Regions from separate parts of the Psychrobacillus psychrodurans genome, predicted to be linked through region 2. Evidence: riboswitches for the same ligand, from Rfam matches in the RefSeq annotation. Region 2 holds a riboswitch; each other region holds the start of a gene.
The links. Region 2 has a riboswitch for cobalamin ahead of ACQCPR_RS01385 (ribonucleoside-diphosphate reductase subunit alpha). Riboswitches for the same ligand answer to the same signal wherever they lie in the genome.
Positions count from the first base shown of each region.

Region 1 (8,194 bases), 400 kb from region 2:
AATCAATACTGCACGTTTATTTTCATACCGTTTTGCAAGGCTCGCAAATATTTCCGCCGCCCCATTTCCAACAACCGTATTTTCAACCGAAATACCGTGATATTTTGCAGCTGCCGATAAAAATGGTTCTCCCTGTGGATCCGGGTATTTTGTGATTAGCTGTGCATAGGTTGACCATTTTTCATTCACAAACGTCGGTACTCCTAATGGATTCACATTTTCACTATAGTCAATAACCGTTTCGGGCATTTCGATTCCTAGTCGCTCATATACATGATGAGCATTTGCACCGTGATTAGGTAATGCCAAATAAAACCCCTCCAATGACCATCATCCACAGCCAAAATAGAACTACAGCAGTATTCATATGAGAGATGGTGCTTAATATATGGTTTGGCGATAATGGAACCTCTCCAATTCCCATGAGTGCTCGGTTGGAAATGATTCCTTTATATGTATTGATACCTCCAAGTTGAATGCCTAGCTGATAAGCAGTCGCTGCTTCTAAATAGCCACTATTTGGACTTGGATGTTTTTTCGAATCCTGCCACCAGCCTTTCATTCGTTTGCTAAAAGACAATCCACTCTCTTTTTTGCCCCACAGCATGATAATATAGCCAGTTAATCGGCTTGGTATATAGTTCGCTATGTCATCCAGCTTTGCGGCTGCAAATCCGAAGTCCTCGTATTTTTCATTTTTATAACCGACCATTGAATCGAGCGTATTTATCGCTTTATATAACCAAAGTCCAGGCGCACCAGCAAACACAAATGCATAAAAAAGTGGCGCAGTTATTCCGTCACTAATATTTTCTGATACTGTTTCTACGACGCCACGAGTAACTTCTTGTTCATCTAACTTTTCTGTATCACGACCGACAATCCAGGAAAGCTTTTGTCTTGCGGACGGTAAATCTTTTGCTACTAACGGTTTATATACATCTAATGCTGCCACTTTTAAACTTTTCTGTGCAAGCCCAGATGCGATTAGTATACTTTCTACTGCAATCCCCACCCATATATGTATGGAGTATGAACCTATTAGTAAAGCTAGTGTGACAGAGAATGTTAAACCAACGACTATAAAAACAAGTAAAAACCCTTTCGCCTTGCGTGCTCTACCTTTATTCAACCAAGCTGTTAGTTTCGAAATAAGCGTTCCAATCAATTTAACTGGATGCGGCCAACTCGGTGGATCGCCAATTATTCTATCCAGTATTAAGCCTATCGCTATTGCAATTATATGTGGACCCATGCCTACTCCCAACCTTTTGCTTTTTTGTAGACTTTAATAGCTTCCACTGTGCATTCATACACACCGAGTCCTATTTTTTTCCCTATTTCCGTGATTGGTCCTGCATATGGAATATGTGTCCCTTTTTGGGTCGCTGCTATTAGTACACTATCCGTAGATGTTCCGGTAGCAATCGTTCCAGTACGAGGGTCCTTTACCTGTTCAAAAGCGAGTGCTTTCGTTTTTGATTCGGTAGCTGTAATAACTGATTGAATAAAAGCTTCGTCTGAAAGTTCTCCATTCACAATTATCCATGTATTAATGGTACCAATTGCTGGAAGCATCTCTACTTCATGTGTTCTAGAGACGTCCACTGCATTCCCTACTCCTGCAGTAACCATAATGACGATGCTTCCAAAAGGTGTGTCATATTCTTTAATGACAGCATCCGTAGTCTTTACTGCGGTCATCATTCCTACTGTATCTGCTTCAGAAAAACCGTTGTCCGCTAAGTATTCAAGCATTTCTTCTTTTACATTATCGCAAGCATAGCTAGCGTCCACTCTTCTATTGACGAAGTTTTTGTACCAGCCACTTCCTGCATTAATCACTGCGGATGACCATGTTTTGAGTTGCGTTTCAGCTTGAAAAATAACCAATTCTGCCGTAACTTGAAAGTTCTCTGCTGTGATAAGCTCATCATTCTGCTTTTCATTTACATCCGGAAGAATTGTAATTTGAGGCTTCGGACGTTCAGGGTGAGGATTTGTACTAATACGGGCTTGATACACCGATTCAATTTGATCTTTCTTCACTACTTCCTGAGGTGCACCTATTACTTGTACCTCCCCGTGATCCATTAATAGCAGACGATCACAGTATAGAGATGCGAGATTTATATCATGAAATACACTAATAATAGTGATTCCTTTTTCAATCGCCTGTGTTTTAATCGTATCAAGTAATTGTTTTTGATGTGCAATGTCTAGATGATTGGTCGGTTCGTCCAGTAGGAGTAAAGGTGCTTGTTGAGCAAGTGCTTGGGCAACAAATACACGTTGTTGTTCCCCACCAGATAATAGGTCTAGCATTTGATGCTCGTATCTTTCCATCGCTGTTAGCTGCATCGCTTCAACAACCGCCGTTTCATCTCCATCCGACCATGAAGAAAATAATCCACTTTGATGGGGATATCGGCCAAGTGCGATCGTGTCTCTCACAGAATGAGAAAATGCATGACTATGTAATTGTGGTAAAACCGCCATTTTTTTTGCAAGCTCTTTCGATGAATGAGACCTTAACGATTTCCCTTCAATCAAAACTTCTCCAGCCGCCATATGTAAAATACCGCTTATTACTTTTAGCAATGTAGATTTTCCGCTTCCATTTGGTCCAAGAATCCCAAGCATTTCACCTTTTCCAACTTCAAATGAGACGTTTTTAACGATTAATTTGTGATCATATCCACCCGATACATTTCTCACTTGTAACATATTAAATGCCTCCTTTTTTCCGTTGTCTAAAGAAAATAAATGCAAAAACTGGTGCCCCAATAAATGCAGTTATCACACCAATCGGTAGTTCAGTTGGAGAAATAATCGTACGAGACACTAAATCACAGATGATTAATAATGCTGCTCCATTTATGAAGCTAAGTGGTAACACGTGACGGTTATCGGAACCAAATAATAGCCTTGTCATATGCGGAACGACAAGCCCTACGAATCCAATCGTTCCAGATACAGCGACCGCTGTTCCTGTCAGCATGGAGCCGCCAATTAAAATCATCATTTTCCGCTTTTTCACATTGACCCCTAAATGCTGTGCACGTTCTTCTCCAAATAACATTGCATTTAACTCTCTTCTGTTTAACCACAATAAAATCGTGCCAATAACCACAAACGGCAATGCCATTTGAACAAAACTCCATCCGCGCATTGATACACTTCCGAGTAGCCATCCAATAATTTGTCTCAATTCTTCTCCTGTCAATGCAATCATTAACGAAATTACAGAACCTAAAAAAGAACTAAAAATAATTCCAGTCAAAATAATTGTTTCCATTTTCATCGAACGATCGACTAGCTTGGCAAATGTAATAACAAGTAGCATCGTAACTAGAGCCCCAATCATACTGAAAACAGGCAATGTGAATATTCCTAAAAACGGCACCGAAATACCGAAAAAGAGCGTAGCCACGGCGCCAACTGAGGCACCGGACGACACTCCTAACGTATAAGGATCGGCAAGCGGATTTTTTAATAACCCTTGAAATGCAGCACCTGCAATGGCTAGTGATGCACCTACTAGTCCTGCAAGCACCACACGTGGCATGCGAATTTTCCAAACGATATTGGTCGCGATTGCATCTGCTCCCGTATCCCATAATGTGCTGATCGGTACCTTTACGGATCCGACCGATACACCTAGCCAAATTGCTACAAAAAGAGCTATTATGGACAAGATGTAGCCGATCAAGGCTTTACTCACTAAAAGCCTCTGGATAAATTGCTTTCGCTACTTCTTCTAATCCCTCTGCAAGACGTGGACCTGTACGACTTGTTAGGTTTTCATCTACTTGTATAACTTCATTGTTTTTCACAGCTGTAATAGAATCGAACCCGTCACGAGCTTTCACGCTATCCACAATTCCTTCTACATAGCTATACATTACAATAATTACGTCCGGATTACGGTTAACAATTTCTTCTGGTTCTATTTTAAACCAGCCTTCTTGATCCGCTGCAATATTCTCAGCATTCACCATATCTAAGATTTCTTGCATGAACGTTTCTTTACCAGGTGTATAAATTTCCGGAACATCTGAAGTTTCAACGAATACAGTTTTCTTCGTTTCTACTTTTGCTACTTTCTCTTTAACTTCTGCTACTTTTGCTTTCATATCTTCTACAATTTGTTGTGCTTCCTCAGATTTACCAGTAGCACGACCAATTTCCTCAATTGTTGTATATGTTTCATTGAAGTCCGTTGCATTTTTCACTACGTATACTTTTACTCCAGCGTCGCGAATTTGTTGAAATCCAGCTTCACCTACACCCAAGGCAGATTCATGAGCAAATACAATATCCGGATTCATCGCTACGATCTTTTCCACGTTGAATTCCATACCACCGATTTTCTCTTTTTCAAGCGCTTCTTCTGGGTAGTTATCGTAATCATTAACTCCAACAATTTCATCATTTAATCCAAGTGCAAATAAAATTTCTGTATTACTTGGTTGCATAGAAACGATTGTTTTTGGTGCTTCCTCTAATGTAATCTCAGTACCGACTGCATCGGTCATTGTAATTGGGAAAGTTGTTTCATCTACTACTGTTTCTTGTTGTGTATTTCCTGTATTTTCTTCAGGTTTAACTTCTTCTTGTCCGCATCCTACAAGCAATAGAACTGCTAAAGCGGATGTCATCCATAACTGCCATAATTTCTTCATTTTACATTCCTCCTAATTAAGCCAATAAAAAATCTCCCATCCTATTGATGAGAGATAGATAGGTATAAATCTGCACGAAAATACAATGAGCCAGACCTACACCAAACCTATCCTCGTAGGTAACGGGCGTAAAGCATATAGGCAGGTTTTCTGACTTATGATGTGTTGCATCACATACAGTGGCGGGACCGTGCTGGACTTTAACCAGCTTCCCTTTTAACTCTAGCAATCCGTAACTAGAGCACCTCTATGCATTTATTTATTGATGTTGCTTTGTCTTCATTATACCTTATTTTTTATGACTGTCGACTTCGTTTTTTATTGTTGGCGTTTTGGTTTGGAGGTGAGCTCTCTCGTTCATATGCGTATCTCTCTCGTATAGCTAGGGATCTCTCTCGCATAAGAGGTGAGTTAACATATACTTGCTCTCGTTTGTTGTTTACTTGTTGTCACTGGACTTTTACTTATGTTCAAGATAGAAATACTTGCGAAGGGGTTATGAATACTTGCTCTTGAGATGCATTTACTTGCGGTTAGGAAGTTAATTATAATTTTTCAACTTGATAATTTGGAAATTGCTCTGATATAAGAGAGGAATTAACGTCTACTTGCTCTCGTTTGTCGTTTACTTGGTGTCACCGGACCTTTACTTGCGTTCAGGATAGAAATACTTGTGAATAGGCTAGGCTTACTTGCTCTTGAGAGGTATTTACTTGCATTCAGGAAGTTAATTCCAATTTTTCAACTTGATAATTTGGAGATTGCTCTGATATAAGAGAGGAATTAACGTTTACTTGCTCTCGTTTGTTGTTTACTTGTTGTCACTGGACTTTTACTTGCGTTCAAGATAGAAATACTTGTGAATAGGCTAGGCTTACTTGCTCCTGAGAGGCATTTACTTGCGTTTAGGAAGTTAATTCCAATTTTTCAACTTGATATTTGGAGATTGCACTATTATAAGAGAGGAATTAACGTTTACTTGCTCTCGTTTATTGTTTTCTTGCTGTCACTGGACCTTTACTTATGTTCAAGAAAGAAATACTTGCGAATAGGCTAGGCTTACTTGAGATGTATTTACTTGCGTTCAGGAAGTTAATTCCAATTTTTCAACTTGATAATTTGGAGATTGCTCTAATATAAGAGAGGAATTAACGTTTACTTGCTCTCGTTTGTTGTTTACTTGGTGTCACCGGACCTTTACTTGCGTTCAGGATAGAAATACTTGTGAATAGGCTAGGCTTACTTGCTCTTGAGCGGCACTTACTCGCGTTGTGGATATTAATTCCAAATGAACAGCATAAGAAAACCCTCAACCAAGGTCGAGGGTTTAGGATTACATTTGTTCAGGTGCAGATACACCTAGTAGGCGCAATGCATTTGAGATTGTTTGACGTGCTGCTGTTACAAGTGCAAGGCGAGCTTCTGATTGCGTCACGTTATCCGAATTCAGTACTTTATCCGCATTATAGAAGCTATGGAATGTCGTAGCTAATTCTTGGATATAAATTGCAATTCGGTGAGGTGCACGAAGTTTTGCAGCATCTGCAACTATTTGTGGGAAGTCACCAATTTTCTTCAGTAAATCTAATTCTTTTTCACTTTGCAATAATTCAAGTGAATCAGTCGACACTTTCATGCCTTGCGTTTCTGCTGATCGTAAAATTGAACAAATACGTGCATGTGCATATTGAGCGTAGAACACTGGGTTTTCATTAGATTGAGAAACAGCTAAGTCTAAGTCGAAGTCCATATGTGAATCACCTGATCGCATACCGAAGAAGTAACGTACTGCGTCTAGACCTACTTCTTCCACAAGCTCACGCATTGTAACAGCTTTCCCAGTACGTTTACTCATTTTCATTTTTTCGCCGTCTTTATATAGTTGAACCATTTGAATAATTGATACTTCAAGTTTTTCACGCTCATACCCAAGCGCCTCAATTGCCGCTTTCATACGTGGTATATAGCCGTGATGATCTGCTCCCCATATATTGATCAATTGATCGAATCCACGAACTAATTTATCTTCGTGGTATGCAATATCGGGCAATAAATACGTGAAAGAGCCATCACTCTTGATAAGTACACGGTCCTTGTCGTCTCCAAATGTAGTAGAACGGAACCAAGTTGCTCCTTCTTCTTCAAAAATATGACCGTTCGCACGTAATTTATCTAAAGCTACTTCAATTTTACGGTTCTCATATAAAGATGTTTCCGAGAACCAGTTATCAAAACCAACACGGAAATCAGCTAAGTCTTTTTGAAGTTTTGCAAGCTCTACTTTTAACCCATGTGCACGGAATGCTTTGTAGCGTTCTTCATCCGACATGGATACAAATTTTTCACCATGTTCTGCAACAAGAGCAGCTGCGATGTCGATAATATCCTGCCCGTGGTAGCCACCTTCAGGCATTTCTTTATCTAATCCTAAAGCTTGGAAATAACGAGCTTCAATCGAAATAGCTAGGTTATGAATTTGGTTTCCGGCATCGTTAATATAATATTCGCGAGCAACGTCAAATCCAGCAAAATCAAGCACATTACATAAAGAATCTCCTACAGATGCTCCACGGGCATGCCCTAAATGTAAGTCACCAGTTGGATTAGCTGATACGAATTCCACTTGAATTTTTTCTCCCGCACCTGAAGTTGAACGGCCAAAGTTTTCTTTTTCTGTAAGGGCAGCCTTTACTACATCTTGTAAGTAATCTTTACGAACCGTGATATTCATGAATCCAGGACCAGCGATATCAATCTTTTCCATCATTGTTCCTGACATATCAAGATTTTCCACGATTGCATCCGCCACTTGACGAGGATTCTTTTTCGCAAGTTTTGTTAGCTGCATTGCAATATTTGTTGCGTAATCACCATTTGCCTTATCTCTTGGTGTTTCAAGTTGGATTGCAGGAATTTGCTCTTCCGTTACAAGTTCTGCTTTTATAATTGCTTGTTGTAATGCGTCTTTAATGGATTGTTGTAGCTGTTCTACTGAGTTCATTTATTCCGCCTCCGTATAAATTAGTTCTAATGTATATGTACCAGCAACTTCTTCATTTATGATTAGCTCATATTCCACTTGAAAATGGCCATCATCAAAATGTAAATGCTTTGTATTTGTAGTAATTATAAGTGTTCCATATTGAGTATCGTAGCTACCCGTTTGTAGTTCTCCCCGTTCAAATGGCAAGCGCATCTTAACTCCACCACTTCGTAGTATCAACGCGGTCTGTCCACCTAACTTCACAGTCGTTCGAGTTTTCTTTTGATCTTGCATTTCTTCGTAAACTAGATAATACTGTTTACCTTTTAGTGTTAAAGTGCCTTTGATTTCTATGTTGATTGTTTCTTCTTGTACATTCGGATGACGAATTGTAGAAACTAGTCGTATATTTACTGTCTTTTGTAATGGAGTAGACATGCCTATCATCCTTTGTAGAAGTTTTATTTATGATTTCCTAAAAGCGATTATTGACCGCAACTGGAAGACAATTCACAATATCATATAT
Region 1 covers NZ_CP189791.1:664,131-672,324, reverse strand. Annotated here, with positions in the region: gene ACQCPR_RS03320 (pyridoxal phosphate-dependent aminotransferase) at 1-309, opposite strand, end outside; gene cbiB (adenosylcobinamide-phosphate synthase CbiB) at 296-1,255, opposite strand; gene ACQCPR_RS03310 (adenosylcobinamide amidohydrolase) at 1,258-2,727, opposite strand; gene ACQCPR_RS03305 (FecCD family ABC transporter permease) at 2,729-3,712, opposite strand; gene ACQCPR_RS03300 (ABC transporter substrate-binding protein) at 3,717-4,685, opposite strand; cobalamin riboswitch at 4,809-4,949, opposite strand; gene argS (arginine--tRNA ligase) at 6,019-7,686, opposite strand; gene ACQCPR_RS03290 (DUF1934 domain-containing protein) at 7,687-8,106, opposite strand.
Region 1: it holds a riboswitch for cobalamin, as region 2 does, so the genes downstream of both, ACQCPR_RS03300 (ABC transporter substrate-binding protein) here and ACQCPR_RS01385 (ribonucleoside-diphosphate reductase subunit alpha) in region 2, are expected to answer to the same signal.

Region 2 (8,194 bases):
ACGCCTATTTTATACCATTTTTGTTCCAAACTAGGTCTAGTAAAAAGTTTCCCTTTTGCTGCTGCCATCCCAAACAAAAATAAGGGAGCCGTCATAAAAGGTGCTAAAATCATAACGAACAAGAGGAAAAATTCATCGTCGAAAAATAGTGGACTTTCATTATTTCTATGATCCATTATTTCTGTATAGTTGCCATTTGTATATACATCATTTGTTTTTACAATATAAGAGGATAACTCTTTTACCTCTTCATTTGTTTCTTCCACTACTCCATAGCCCATTGCACTTGTCAAAAGAAGTAAAATAATTCCCCAAATAATAAGAGTCTTTTTCTTTCTGTTTATAAAGAGGAATAAGAAGAATCCCATAAATCCATAAAAAGCTAAAATATCTCCTTCCCATAAGTATGTTCCATGCAAAGTACCAAAAATTATAAGTAAAATAAACCGTCTAACTAAATGCCACCTAGCCTTTACTTCTTTTTTCCTCAAAGATTCCACCAATTTGATAAGTGAGTACCCAAATAAGAATGTAAAGATCGGCATAAAACTGCCTTCTACTACAATTTTTATAAACTTGTATGCTCCTATGTCAAGATCTGACAAAGAGAAGTAAGAAATCTCATCTTTCCCCCACATTCCATATTGAAATATAAGCATATTTGCCAATAGTATTCCGAACAGACTAAGACCCCTTAGGCTGTCTATCAATCTTACTCTTTCCATTTTCACTAGAAATCCTCCTAGAGTTTTATATCGCTCATTTGTTAGTATAAAATAAGTAGCTTATATCAGTATGAAACGTACCTTAAAGAAATCTTAAATTTTGGAGTGGATATTGGTGTTAAAGGTAAAAATTTTAGTTGTGGATGACGAACAAGCAATTGGTGACATGGTAGATATCATTTTAAGAAAAGAAGGATTTAATCAGATAGATGTATGCACGAGTTTTATCGCTGCCGAAACACTTATCGCACAATATAACTATGACCTATTTATATTCGACATTATGTTACCAGATGGTACTGGACTTGACCTAGCAGAAAAGGTACGTACTAAATCAGATGCACCTATCTTTTTCCTAACAGCAAAAGCAAGTGATGCAGACAAGCTTCGCGGCTTTATGTACGGTGCGGATGATTATATTACAAAACCATTTAACCCTATGGAACTAGCTGCTCGTGTCAAAGTGCAGATGAAACGATATAAATCGCCTTCATCTGCCCCTACATGTAAACAAGTATTTGACTTCGGTCGTTTCCAATTAGATGTCGCTGCAGCTGAATTAACTGTTGCTGGGGATAAAATGAATTTAGCAGGGAAGCTCTTTTACTTACTGCAACTTTTTTGCGAACATCCAGGACAGGTTCTATCCAAGGAACAAATTTATGCTCACGTTTGGGGTGAAGAACATTTTATAGATGACAATACGATAATGGTTCATATCCGAAAACTTCGCGAAAAGATTGAGGTGCAACCTGGTAATCCAAAACTTCTTTTAACTATTCGCGGTATAGGATATAAACTTATAAGCGAGGAACATTAAAATGCGCTTATCTACAAAAATGACTACACGTTTTTTAGCTTATTTTGTTGTTTTTTATGCAGTATTGCTCATTGTATCGATTGGACTTATCGTATATTTTGTTTATGATGTAATGAATAGTAATAGTTATACAGATATTCGTGAATTAGATGCGTTTGAACTTGAGTCGGATTTTACAAAGGATTCAAATGGGACCTATCATTTGTCCCAAGACTTAATTGATTCAGCACATGAAAACAAAGGACTAGTTCAGTTAGTCAATAAAAACGGCAAGGTACTTGCTAGCTCGGAGAAGAGTAGTGATTGTTGCAACAGTTACACTATTTCTCAGTTCGTTGCCATGACAAAAACGAAGGAAGCATTTGTATGGGAGCAGGGTAACGGCTTGTATATTGTGTTTATCGAAAAACATCCTGCAACACAGTTACTTTCTATGATTGTTCAAGAAAACGGGACTGAATTATCGAATAACATACAAAAGAAACTAAAAGAAGCAGATGCCAGTTTTGAAATTTATACGCCAGATGGCAAGCGGGGAAAAGTTGTTTTCGGGCCATCCAATCCTGCTCTTAGTGGGATCGAAATACTAACCAGTTCACATAATTACTCTGAAAGAAAAGAAGTAATTGCCTCTGAGGTATTAGAAGATGGAAACGTTGCTGTTGTCAGAGTCAATAATTCAAACTATAACCCTTTCGAACCTGCATTTGAAGATGGGATGAAAAAGTTTGGGATAGGTCTTCTATTATTTCATCTTATTCTTTTTTTCTTTACTATATTGTTTTCTTTTTGGATCGGAAGTCGATTTGGTCGTCCTGTTTTATACTTTCTTAAGCGTATCGAGAAATTAGCCAAACAAGACTATGAAGTTTTAGATGATCGGAAATTAAGGAATCATAAAACCGGGCGATTAAAACGAAAATATCGTGTGTACGAAGATATTGACCAATCACTCTCCCATTTAGCGTTTACACAGGAAGCAAATGAGCGAAAAATTATGCAAACCGAAAAGTTAAGAGAGGACTGGATTACTGGTCTATCACATGATTTGAAAACACCACTTAGTTCGATCTATGGTTATTCAACCATGCTATCATCTGATAACTACGCTTGGTCAAATGAAGAGGTAAGATCCTTTGCTAAGATAATGCAAGAAAAGTCGACCTATATGAATGCTTTAATAGAAGATTTAACTTACACTTATCAACTAAAAAACAATGCTATCTCTATAGAAAAGATTAATGTTAACTTATTTGAATTTGTAAAAGCCTATTCGTCTAAATCTGTTTGGAAGGATATCCAAGATCCCATAGGAGACGAAGGTGCACAAGTTTATATTGATCCAAAGCTATTTGAACGAGTGCTCGATAATTTAGTAGGAAATGCCATTAAACATACACCGGAAGGAACAAAAGTACTTTTAATAATTGAACAAAATAAAGATAATGTGTTGTTAACTATTAAAGATGAAGGAAAAGGAATTCCGATAGAGGAATTAGAAAATCTATTCAATCGTTACTATCGTGGAACAAATACAACTACTGAAGTTTCGGGAACAGGCCTTGGTCTTGCTATAGCAAAACAACTTGTAGAAGCACATAACGGAGACATTCAGGTAAAATCGAGTGAGTTTGGCACAATTGTAACCATAACATTACCCTCTACAACATAAGAGTATTTTTAAAAAAAAGCGTCTATAAGTCAAAAGTGACTCATAGACGCTTGTTTACTTATAGGTCATCAAATCCATTATCAATGGCATTTACTTTTACGTATTGGCGAGACTTTTGTTCAAAGAAATCTGTTTTTGTTCCATCAATATTATCTGCATACGCACGTATCCATTTCATCGGATTATCCACATATTCGGGATAGATTTCATTAAGCCCAATTAGTCTCAGCATTTTGTTGGCACGGTATTTAATATACCCATGCATTTCTTCTAAATTGATTCCCTCAATATCCGCTAGTACATATTGCGACCACTCTATTTCTAATTCTACGGATTCTTTATATTGCTCGTATACCCATTCAATCATTTCTTCGTTATTCAGTTCTGGGTTTTCAGATAGTGTTGCTCTAAATAGTTCGGATATAAATCGACCATGCTCTAGTTCGTCTCGGTTAATATAGCTGATCATTGTAGAAGTCCCTACCATCTTGTTGTATCTAGCAAGATTATAGAAGTAGGCAAAGCCTGAATAGAAAAATAAACCTTCTAGCAGAGTTGTGTACGTTAGCGTTTTTAATATATTTTCTGTAGTCGGGTTTTCTACGAAGTCATTATAATACTTCGCGATATTTTGATTACGCTTGAGTAAAATTTTGTCGGTTCTTCCAAATTCGAATGCCTTATTTTGTTGATCCAGCGAAACTATAGAAGATAAAACATAGGAATAGCTTTCATTATGTACCGCTTCCTGTTGCGCTATGACTGCCATAATCGATTGAACCGACGAATCGGTTGCGTATAACGACAATAGCAGAGCAGTGCGTGTTTGAGGTGCATCCAATGTTGCAAGCAAGCCAATAATCTTCAAATAAGCATCTTGTTCTGATGTACTAAGGCTCGCGAACTGCTTAATATCGTTTGACATATTGATCTCATCTGCCTGCCAGTAGTTACCTAACAAACGCTTGTACATCTTATGCCAGTGGGGATACGCAATATCGTTCCAATTTAATATTCCACTTGACCTACCATTGAAAATTCCTGTCGATTTATTTGGATTTCTAGGATCTAATGTTTTTGCCTTCTGCATGTTCCAAAACTCCTTCTAACCATTTACTTACCAGCTGCTCCTGGCTACCTCTTGGCGATTGCTCAATTTTTAAACCTGGATAACCACTGTTATAGAAATTAACTAATTTTTCTACAGCATTACAAAACAGTTCATCTCCGCCAAACTGTGTGTCGCCAGAGCCGAATACATAGACATTATTTGGCTTACCTCCAACTTCTTTTGCAAAGTCCTTAATTTCCTCTGGTGTACTTCCCCTATCCCAAGTAAAAGTTCCAATAAAAATAAGATCATATTCAAACAAATTCGGTACCACTCCATAGCCAATGCTATGCATATCTATATCGATATCGCTAGCTTTTAATTGCTCTTTCAATAGTTCCGCGACTTCCTCGGTATTTCCGCTATAGCTTAGATAACAAATGATAGCTTTCATTAGCTTGAACAAGACTCACAATCTATTAATTCTACGGATGTAGAACGAACGTAATAAGTTGTTTTCAGTCCACTATTCCAGGCATCTAAGTGTAAATCTAATAATTCTTTTGCTTTGATCGTATTTTGCACGTATAGGTTTAACGAAACACCTTGGTCTATATGGCGTCCGCGTGCAGCATTTTGTTTAAGTGTCCAATGCTGATCGATGAAATAGGCTGATTTGTAATACCATGTAGTTTCAGAATTCAAATCTGGTACAGTAACCGGAATTTTATAATCCTTCTTCTCTTCCGAGTAAGACTTTTGGAAAATAGGATCGATACTTGCAGTACTTCCAGCTATGATGGATGTCGACGAATTCGGAGCAACTGCCATTAAATAACCATTGCGTAATCCATTATTACTCACTTGCTCTCGTAGTTCGTTCCATGATTCGCTCTCGTACCCGCGCTTGTCAAAATAGACTCCCGTTTGCCAATCCGATCCTTCAAATAATGGATATGCCCCTTTTTCTACTGCAAGCTCCGCAGATGCTTTAATCGTTAAGTATGCAATTTTTTCGTATAATGCATCTGCAAGCTCTACAGCTTCATCTGATTCCCAGCGAATATTCTTAAGTGCGAGTAAATGATGCCATCCAAACGTTCCTAAACCGATCCCTCTGTATCTAGAATTCGTCCGTTCTGCTTGAGGAACTGGAATCATGTTTAGGTCAATCACGTTATCAAGCATTCGAACCTGAATTTTTATAAGCTTTTCCAAAACATCCGCTGGAACTGCTCGTCCTAAATTTATAGACGATAAATTACATACGACAAAGTCCCCTGGCTTACGACGAGTGACAATTATATCGTCCTCTATTTGAATGGACTCGAATGTTGTTGCGCTTTGATTTTGAAAAATTTCTGTACAAAGATTACTACTATAAATCATCCCGGCATGTTTATTTGGATTGCTACGATTGACCTCATCGCGGTAAAACATAAACGGAACACCCGTCTCTAGCTGAGAGCGCATAATTCGCTTCATCAAATCGATAGCAGGAACTGTTTCTCGAGACAAACGATGATCGATTACACATTCCTCATATTTTTGGCGGAAGGAACCATCTCCACGTTTTTCATCATAAAAATCTTCTAACGAATAGCCCTTTAGCTGACGAACTTCTTGCGGGTCAAATAAATGCCATTCCTCTCTAGCATCCACTTTTTCCATAAATAAATCTGGCAAGCACACCCCAGTAAAAATATCGTGAGCTCTCAAGCGTTCATCTCCGTTATTTAAACGTAGATCTAAAAATGTAAAAATATCTTTATGCCAAACATCTAAATAAACAGCCACCGCACCTTGACGCTGGCCAAGCTGATCTACACTTACTGCAGTGTTATTGAGTTGTTTAATCCAAGGAAGTACACCGCTTGAAGCACCAACAAAACCTCTAATGGAAGACCCTCGGCTACGCACCTTACCCATATAAACACCAATGCCGCCACCAAATTTCGAAAGAGTCGCTACATCCGTATTGCTATCGTAGATACCTTGAAGACTATCGTCTACCGTGTCGATAAAACAACTAGAAAGCTGACCATGAGGTTTACCGGCATTTGAAAGTGTTGGTGTTGCTACTGTCATATATAAATTACTCATTGCCCAATATGATTCTTTTATTTTTTCTAAACGATTTTCATGCTCGTCTTTCATAAGTGTCATAGCAATAATAAGCCAGCGTTCCTGAGGCAGTTCTACAATTGTTTTATCAAAGTTCTTCGCTACATACCGATCCAATAGTGTTTTAAGGCCGATATAAGTAAATAAATAATCTCTTTCCTGTACGAGAACTTCAGATAGCTGCTCTAATTCTTGCTGGGAGTATGCTTGTTTAAGACGTTTGTCATAAATTCCTTTTTCACTTAACAGTTGAACATTACTAGCAAATTTTGTATACACTGCATCCGCAGTTGTGCTTCTTCTCTCAGCTACTTGTTCATAAACCTCTGCTAAATGCACTCTTGCTGCTACAAAGGTCCAATAAGTTTCTTGTTCATCTAGAAAACTTAATGCTTCCAGTGACATTGTCTTAGACCAAGCAGCTATTGTACCTTCCGGGTGCTTTTGCATCCATCTTTCATGTGTTTTTATAAGAGGAGCAATTTTTTCCTCCCCAAATTCTTTGATTAGATTATGTAATACTTCTTGTTTAGTAGTGTTTGAGATGATTGTCATTTTGAATTCCTCCTATTTTTTAATTGAATCATTTATGTGGTACTCCCCTTTGAAATAGAGCACAAAAAAGCGATGTCACAGCCATCTTCGGCTGAGACATCGCTCAAAATTAAAAGTGTAGGATACAACAAGACATATCAAGCATTCGAGATATTGGCCTTCGCTCCCACCTCTCAACCCCCGAAGAAAGTGTTGCTTACCGATGAAAAGGCAGGTCTACTGGCTCGTGTTTCACTCTCCTGTTGGCCTTCCCACGATTGCTCGCAGTGGCTATTCCAACAGTCGTCCACACTTACAGTTGCGGGGACAGCTTCGGCATTTTACCGAATTCCCTTTTAAACCATAAAGGTACCTTCTCATCGTTAACATACTATATATTGTGTTTAGTTCATTTATATAATCTAACATATTGTGTTTACAGGAGCAATAGATAATATATTATTAAACAAGAAATCTATAAAAAGTCCCATATGTATAAAATTTCTTCACTATTTTCAAGTGACTAAAATAATATAATATAGCTCCAACATTATATTTCCCATTGTTAAACTACCTCCCCTTCCTCTCAGGAGTTTTAAGTATCAAACAGATTCTATACAGTTCTGACTTCACTTTATACTTCCTTAAAATTAAGTTAATAAGAAAAGGGACCCTAGAGGTTTTTCAGAGGCTCTTTTGTTATGCAGTTTTATAGATTTTGAGCGTTTATTAATTAAAAGGTATTATTCTAATATGTGTTTTAATTTAATCTATTCACGTACCGCCAATTAGTCTCTATTATTTATTCTTTATTTCTATTCTGTAGTAAAAATAATGCTAGACCGATTAAGATAAGTACGATACCCATACCTTGTTGTAAAGAAATGACTTCATCCAAAATGAAATACGCGAGTATACAGGTTCCAATTGTCTCTCCTAATATACTCATTGAAATAATGGAGGTACTTAGCCATTTCAACAACCAATTGAAAATTGTTTGCCCTAAAATTGTCGCAATAAACGCTAATCCAATAAAGGACCACCATGTTTGTACAGAGTAATTAAAGAAGGGTGTTTGCTGACAAAAAGCAAAAACACCTAAAAGTAATGTACTGCTCCCGTAACTAATAACTGAATATGGGATAAGAGATAGCCTTTTACGTACATGCTGACCAATGAAAAAGTAAGCTGTTATGATGCCTGCCGCAATAAGTGCAAGTATATCGCCAAATAATGCTAGCCCACTAATTTGAAAATCCTGCCATCCA
Region 2 covers NZ_CP189791.1:266,833-275,026, reverse strand. Annotated here, with positions in the region: gene ACQCPR_RS01410 (DUF418 domain-containing protein) at 1-725, opposite strand, end outside; gene ACQCPR_RS01405 (response regulator transcription factor) at 841-1,545, shown strand; gene ACQCPR_RS01400 (HAMP domain-containing sensor histidine kinase) at 1,547-3,217, shown strand; gene ACQCPR_RS01395 (ribonucleotide-diphosphate reductase subunit beta) at 3,276-4,307, opposite strand; gene ACQCPR_RS01390 (flavodoxin) at 4,279-4,722, opposite strand; gene ACQCPR_RS01385 (ribonucleoside-diphosphate reductase subunit alpha) at 4,722-6,947, opposite strand; cobalamin riboswitch at 7,140-7,318, opposite strand; gene ACQCPR_RS01380 (DMT family transporter) at 7,729-8,194, opposite strand, start outside.

Region 3 (8,194 bases), 590 kb from region 2:
GGTTCCTGACAACTCACTGGATGTGTGAACAGCAACGGCACAGTCGTATCCTTTTGCTTTTAAATCTTCATATAATTGCACCATTTCACCGATTGGAGGCTGTGAAGTTTTTGGATGAACCTTTGCTTTGCTTAACTTGTCGTAAAATTCGTCATGCGTCATTTCAACTGTTTCTTTAAAAGCACCATCTTCAAATACGATATTCAAAGGAAGGACATAAATATTATGTTTTTCAATGAAAGTTGGGTCTAATAAAGCGGCGGTATCAGTAATCCAAGCAACTTTTTTCTGCATAATTTTAAGGGCTCCTTTTTTGCAATCCTATTAGCGCTAATTTACATCAGACTTAATATTAGCAATAGTGTTATATGTCATATTTTGTAGGTATTTCGAAGCCTAGTACATATTTTGAACATAATTTCAAAGGAGAGTGAATCATGAAGCAAACATTACCACAGGAGGTACATAAATTAATGCAAGTCTTTTTGCATTTATTGAACACATATTTAACTAAGGATTTAATTGAAGGAGTCTATATTTATGGTTCTACTGCAATAGGAGCATTTGAACAGGAGAAAAGCGATATTGACTTTATTGTGTTATTGAAGCGAACGGCAAATAAAAAGGAAATAGAAATTCTGGACGATATTCATGTTCAATTAACAAATGAAAACCTTGGAGCACGTATGGATGGAATGTATATTTTAAAGGCCGACATAGGGAAAACAAATAGTGTCTTAGCTCCCTATCCTTACTATTCGGATGGAAGTCTAGAGGTTGGTCATTGGGATATTAATCATATAACCTGGTGGGTTTTAAAGGAGTACGGAAATGTACTACAAGGAACACCAATTATAGAACTTGGCATTGCTACTAAATGGGAAGATGTCTTCAACACATTAAAATATAATATTAATGAATATTGGTACAGTAAGGCGAAAGAAATAAGGGGTTCAGTTTCAGATGAAATGGTGGAATTTGCTACGACAACTATTTGTAGAATTCTTTACTCTTTAGATAAAAAAGAGATTATTTCAAAGAAAATAGCATTAGAAAACGGAATAGACACGTTGCCTGAACGGTGGAAACCTTTATTGATGGAGGGTCTAAGAATACGTTCATCTAGACAAACTGAGTCATTATTTAATACAGAAAGTTTCCGTGCAGAAGCTTGTCGAGATTTTGTTTTTTTTGCGCATGAATTATGTAATGATAAATATTTCCTGGAGGTATAAGAATGGAGTTTAGACAATTAGTAGGTAAAGATGCGAGTGCGTATTGGGAGTTAAGACTAGAAGCATTGCAAAATAGCCCAGAAGCTTTTGGCACGAGCTATGAGGAAGCGATTCTACGGGACAATCCAATTGAACGAGTAAAAGATAATTTTAAAGTAAAGGAAAATTATACATTTGGAGCTTTCGAACAACATACATTAATTGGTGTAGTTACTCTATTACAAGAAAGTACTTTAAAGATGAGGCATAGAGCTAATATTTTCGCTATGTATATTAGTCCAAAGGCCCGAGGAAAAGGTATTGGCAAGGCGTTAATGGAGATGGCAATTGAACATTCCAAAGAAAGTGAAGAAATTCAAAAGATAAACCTATCTGTCGTATCAAGCAATAAGGCAGCCAAGAATCTGTATCTTCAATTAGGTTTTAAAGTATTTGGTACAGAAGAGATGGCATTAAAGATAGGGGATAATTATTACGAAGAACAGCATATGTCACTTATTTTAGAGTAGAGGGTGGAATTATTATGACTAAAAAACCAGAACTGAAATATCCGATGTTTCAAGCACCAGTACGCTCTATTTTTGAAAAGTTTTCTCGTGAGAAGGATGTTGCGTTAGTTTACGGAGAGCCCATTGTTATGGAGAATAAGCAGGTATTACCTGTTGCCAAAGTAAACTATTTTGTGGGAGGAGGAAGTGGTGGGCAATTGGATGAAGAGCAGGCTGTGTCAATTGGACAAGGAGAAGGAGGCGGAGGTATTTTTTCCATTAAGCCAATTGGGGTATATGAGATTACTGATAAAAAAGTTATATTCAAGCCTATCCTTCCCGTTAATTTGATTCTCACATTCGTTGCGGTTATGTCGTTTGGTTTAGTTTTACTTATAAAGAAAAAACGTTGACTTTACTGTGCAACGTTTTTTCTTTGTTTGTACCACTGATATAATGTTAGTAACAATATAGCAACAATTGCCCCGGATGTATCCAATATGACATCCTGAAGGGAAGCAGTCCGACCGCTTGTAAAAGATTGACGAAATTCATCAGCGATGGCAAGAAACATAGTAATTACGACCACAGTGGCCTTTCGATACTTAATTCTTGATAGTGCAATATAGATGGCTAAAGCAATTACTCCAAAATAAACGAAATGTGTTCCTTTTCGTATCAAAAATTCTAAAAATGCATAGTAACCACGCTCTTCCACCGAAACGAGAATACCCCAATATGGAACTTGAAATATAGAAAGAAAAGACTCTAAAGGTTTGTTAGGTAGCCATGCCTTTAAAACTTCCTGCATAGATTGCTGTTCAGCTGTTTGTCCTGATGCCAAAAATACAACAACAAGTAAAAGTAAAAGAGGTATAAGTTTTTTCATATACTGACATTAGCATAAAAACGAGGAATTCTCATGTGTGAAATTGTTGTTACAGTTAGAGAGATAGCTATGGTACACTGGTGGTAAGTGAATAATTTTCGCAGGGAAAAGGTGCTAACTTGTTAGCTTAATTTGGGAATTCGGTTAAAATCCGAAGCTGTTTCCGCAACTGTAAATGCTGATGAAATAAGAAAAATACCACTGTTGATTAGTCAATGGGAAGGTTCTTAGAGTAAATGGATGCATGAGCCAGGAGACCAGCCTTTTCTTGAACGTATAGATACTCTTCGGAAGTTAAGGGATTGTACGGCACGTTTCTATTTTTCTTTTTTATTTTCTCGATAAATAGGTATCACGCCGCCCTAATTTGGGTGGCGTTTTTTTGTGCTGTTAACTAACTAAGTATTGTATGTCGGAAAGTTCGCAAACGAGAGGAGAGGAGGTAAAAAGATGAAAAAAGATATCCGCTATATTTGTTATCCATTTATGCGTGAGACTCCTTCTACTGTAGATTTTGAAATTCGAACGGATTCATTGACTACACGAATTGGATTAGCGGCATCTTTGACCAAGGATGTACCAAAGGTTTACGAGGATCTAGTGTATTTGGCGCCAATGGCTTACCATTTAAACGGGTCCGTTCGAGGTAAGGTTGCCATAACAGAAGGTGATTTACAGTTTCTAAGCGATATGTACGACTTCTATGTGGAGGAAGTAAAAGGAAGAGTAGATATATTTGTACTACCACAAGGTACAACTGCTGCTTGTGAATTACACGTTTGTAGAAGTGAAGCAAAGAAGTCAGTTAGAGCTCTACATAAAGTTTCATTAGAAAGGGAAGTACCTGAGATTTTATTTGACTATGCACAGTTATTGGCAAACGTGTTGTTTGCTATGGCTGTTTATGTTAATAAACATCATGCTGTGGAAGAAATTCAATTTGTCAGTAAGTCGTATCCAATGAGAAAAAAGAAGCAAATGGAGGAATAATAATATGAAGAAAAATCATGTATTTAATTGGTTAGCAGTGCTGCTATTTTCGTTCTTACTTGTTGGCTGTTCTGCAGAAGAAACACCAACTGTAGAGAAACAAGAGGAAGTAGTAGATGAAGTAAAAGAATACACAGTAACAGATGATGCTGGTAATGAGGTTGCATTTGAAGAAGTACCCGAAACGATTGTTTCTCTTCAACCAAGCAATACAGAAATTCTTTTTGCGTTAGGAGTAGGGGATAAAATTGTAGGTGCAACAGAATATGATACATATCCAGCGGAAGCGCTTGAAATTGAACGAGTATCTGATTCAGTTGCATTTAATGCGGAACGAATTACAGAACTGAACCCTGACATAGTAATCGCTTATACAATCGGTCAAGAAGAGGCTTTACAACTATTAGAGGAAGCTGGATTAAAAGTTTTTGTTATTGAGTCTGCGACTTCTTTTGAGGATGTATACGGAGATATCAAGCAGCTGGCTACAGTAATGGGAGTTGAGGAAAAAGGGCAGGAAATTATTACTTCAATTCAAACTACTATTCAAGAAGTTCAAGAAAAAGTGGAAACTGCTGCCGTATTAAAAAAAGTATATTATGAGATTAGCCCATCGCCAGATATTTATACAACGGGAAGTAAAACGTTCCAGCAAGAAATTTTAGCTGCAGCATCTGTCGACAATGTGTTTAGCGATCAAGAAGGATGGACTAGTGTATCAGAAGAAGATGTTATTGCCAAAAATCCAGAAATTATTTTAACAACTTCAAATTATATAGAAGATGCAACTGGCGAGATTAAATCTCGTGCTGGTTGGGACAAGATCCCAGCTGTACAAAATGACTCCGTATTTTTAGTAGACGGTGACGTTATATCTAGACCTGGGCCGCGTATTGGTGAAGCAGTAGAACTGGTTGCTAAAACAGTGTACCCAGAATTATTTAATTAACATTCCAAACTCGTCTTAAATTTGTGGCAAGATGACTTTGGGAAATGAGAACTATATTATATGGAAACCCGAGGGATTTGTGCTCCTCGGGTTTTTGATGTTATTTAATCGGTATCCAAATTTCTGAATAACAGTTTGGGCTGGTAGGGTCGTCAGTAGAATATACTTCTAATTCTGGTGTTCCTGCTGGCTCATATGGATTGGATGGAAACCACTCGGAATATATTTGTTTCCATGTATTTTGCATGGCATCTGGCATCGCACCGTGTACCTCGAACACAACCCACTTAGATGCCGGAATTGTAATAGCTGATAAATTTTCTGGTACTTCGCCCACATAATCTGCTGCAATCCAGTAATCGATTAAGCTATTCTCTTGATATGCTTCGTCTGCAACGCAAACACCAAGTACACCTTTAATTGCTCCGTTGTTTAATTGGAATAGCAAATCATCTGTACCGTCCGCATTTACATCATCCCAAAACAAAGGTATACCTTGAGTATTTTCTCCGTTCTTACAATTGTAGCTTCTTTTCACTCCGACAGCTTGAAAGCTATCTTTTTCTAAAATTTTGTACTTCATTGGCTCAGCTCCTTTTAAATTTACCTGAATAACAAGGCGGTTATAGGAATTTATTTTCCCTATATTTTTTCGTGCTTCACTAGGCGTTATACCGTGTTGTTTACGGAATGCTTTAGTGAAAGATTCAGGAGTGTCGTAGCCGAATTTGTAGGAGACATCGATAATTTTATTGTCTGTATTCAGCAGTTCTTGTGCAGCTAAAGTGAGTCTTCTTCTTCGAATATAGTCTGCGAGTGACATATCCGTTAAGATGGAAAACGTCCGTTGGAAATGAAAAGCAGAAGAATTAGCTTCCTTAGCAATTTGTTCTATTGATAAGTCTTCTAGTAAATGATCTTCCATGTAACTTATTGCTTGTTGAATCGACTCTACCCATCCCATTGGCTTCACTCCTAATATGTATTTTAGTGGAAAACAAAGAGGTAAGCCTGTCATTTTGTGCGGTTATTGGACTGCTTAGACCTCTGTAATTAGCTCGATGATTTCTTTAGGACGTACATCCAGTGAGGATAGATCTTTAATATCTAACCAAATCGGTTCATAACCGCCTCTTTGAGGAGATGAATCTGTATATTCTTCACCGATTCCGGGTCCAAATTTTCCTCCTATTATATCTGCTAGAAAAAAATGTTGATTACCACTTTGTTCAAGAATCTTAAAAGGACGCTGGATTCTTACATGTACGCCTATCTCTTCATATGTTTCGCGAATCGCCGCTTGCTCTGGAGTTTCTCCTTCTTCTAATCCTCCCCCTGGAAACACGTAATACGTCATATGAGGTTTTGTTCGTTTAATGAGTGCAACTTGGCCGTTTTCAATAATTATGGTTGCTCCACGATCTCTAATTTTTCTCACCATCCTACGGAAATAAAGGTATCTTATATTATATAGCGAAATAAGATAAAGAAGTTATAAAAAGGGGTGCTAATATGGAAATTTTAAATATCCAAAATGAATCTGATTTGTTTAATGAATCAGTGGAAATATTTTGGGAGCAATGGGGAAATGAAACGAACTATGATTTTTACAAGGATTGTATGAGACATTCAAGTAAAGATAAGGACGCTATACCAAGATTTTATATTGCTATCGAGGGTAAGGAAATCATTGGTACTTATGCGTTGCTTCGAAATGACATTAATAGCAGACAAGATTTGTTCCCTTGGTTAGCCTGCTTATATGTAAAGCCGGAGTATAGAGGAAGGTCAATTGGTAAAAGTCTCTTAGAACATGGATTGAATGTGAGTGCACAGCTAGGATACGAGAAACTTTATTTATCTAGTGATTTAGAAGGGTACTATGAAAACTACGGTTGGGTAAATTCAACGATTACTTACGGACCTTCTGGAGGCTCCATTAAGGTTTATGAAAAAACGACTAGTGAAAAAGCAGGTTTTGAAATTTAACTTATTTGAATCAATTTCATAATTACTTGTTTCATTTAAAAATGCGAATGTTTACTTAATATCGCACGGAACAGCGCGAGCTGAAAGCCCCGCAGGAGCATATGTTTTCGAAGTGACGAGGAGATTGAAGCCGTGCCCGTGGAAAGCGTCCGCCTAGAGCGGAAATCAGCGTTTTTCGGATTTAACTATACAATATTCTTTATGAAATTGACTCATTTATGAAATTAATTCGTTATTGCCGAAATAAAAGAGAACATGAGGAGTTATTTAAAAGATAACTCCTCATGTTTTTTATGCTTAAAGGATATTTTCAATATTTGTCTAATAGTATGAGTATGAACTTATTGAAAAGGAGGGATTGGGTGGAGAAGAGTGAACTTCTTGAAAAGAGAATAGAGCAATTAGAAGAACGAGTTCGATTTTTAGAAGAGCAAATACATACTAAACCAAATATCTCTCAACCTCATCGACCTGTCATACAGCAACAACAAGTGAAAAAGCCTGTTGAATGGGATGTACTAATCTTTCAGAAAATACTGCCTCCCTTATTTATTGTCGTATTTATAATGGGAATAATTTGGGGATTCAAAGCGGTGTCAGATTACGGTTTTTTACAACCGGCCGTAAAAGTAATCATAGGTTATGTCGTTGGTTTTGTATTAATCGCATTAGGTATATGGCAAATTAAAAAAAGTCGTAAGAATTTAGGGCATATGCTCCTTGGTGGCTCTATTCCAATCCTAATGTTGACCACTTTTGCGATGCATCAGCTTTATAATATATCCGGACCTACAGTAGCACTTATTTTCAATCTTATTTGGATTGCATTAGGATTATTTTTTACCTATAAGTATCGCTCACAAGGAATTGGAATTGTAGCTATAGTTGGGGGCGTATTTGTTCCATTTCTGATAAAGAGCACTTTGCCCAATATTCCATTGTTTTCTTTATATGAAACAGTTCTTTTCACAGTATTTCTATGGATCTCCTTAAAATATTCCTACAAGGCACTATATTATATTTCGGTAATTTTCTTACAGGTCGCAATATTAGTTTTCTTTATTTTTACAAATGTACCTGACGCATATAAATGGATCGCAATGCTTCCCGTATTCGCGCAACATGTTGCTTTATTGGTTAGTCTTTTGAAGACAAAGCAGATGTTAAAGGAACAAGCGTATACGCTATTTTCAATTATGCTATTAACTGTCTTATGGATAGGTATAATATTTACGGACAACGAAGCAACAGCTTTAATGGTAATTATTACGCTAATTTATGGAATTTGTTATTATGTATATCAAAAGGATTCTATTCGTACACCTATTTTTATCGCGAATGGATCAGTTGCTTTGTTAAATATAATGCAGCTTCAGCTAGATAATTTGTTGTTTGAAGGGATAATTGGGTTGAGCTATATATACTTCTTTGTATATAAAAGTTTCAAACATATTTTACATCTAATTCTTTTGAGTATTAGTTATATCGTGGCTTTCTACTATGTGCTATCTTTTTCAATTATGAGTTGGATATCATGGGAAATGCTACACTGGATAGTATTTTTAGTAGGTACAGTTTATGGAGTTTATTTACTATCTAGAATTTTTATAGAGAAAACTGTCATAAATATTGGAGTATCATTTATCGCGATTAT
Region 3 covers NZ_CP189791.1:3,683,025-3,691,218, reverse strand. Annotated here, with positions in the region: gene ACQCPR_RS18265 (DegV family protein) at 1-294, opposite strand, end outside; gene ACQCPR_RS18260 (aminoglycoside adenylyltransferase domain-containing protein) at 438-1,235, shown strand; gene ACQCPR_RS18255 (GNAT family N-acetyltransferase) at 1,238-1,744, shown strand; gene ACQCPR_RS18250 (hypothetical protein) at 1,759-2,136, shown strand; gene ACQCPR_RS18245 (VanZ family protein) at 2,139-2,612, opposite strand; cobalamin riboswitch at 2,705-2,892, shown strand; gene ACQCPR_RS18240 (hypothetical protein) at 3,063-3,602, shown strand; gene ACQCPR_RS18235 (ABC transporter substrate-binding protein) at 3,607-4,551, shown strand; gene ACQCPR_RS18230 (AraC family transcriptional regulator) at 4,652-5,515, opposite strand; gene ACQCPR_RS18225 (NUDIX hydrolase) at 5,591-5,989, opposite strand; gene ACQCPR_RS18220 (GNAT family N-acetyltransferase) at 6,064-6,540, shown strand; gene ACQCPR_RS18215 (DUF2339 domain-containing protein) at 6,903-8,194, shown strand, end outside.
Region 3: it holds a riboswitch for cobalamin, as region 2 does, so the genes downstream of both, ACQCPR_RS18240 (hypothetical protein) here and ACQCPR_RS01385 (ribonucleoside-diphosphate reductase subunit alpha) in region 2, are expected to answer to the same signal.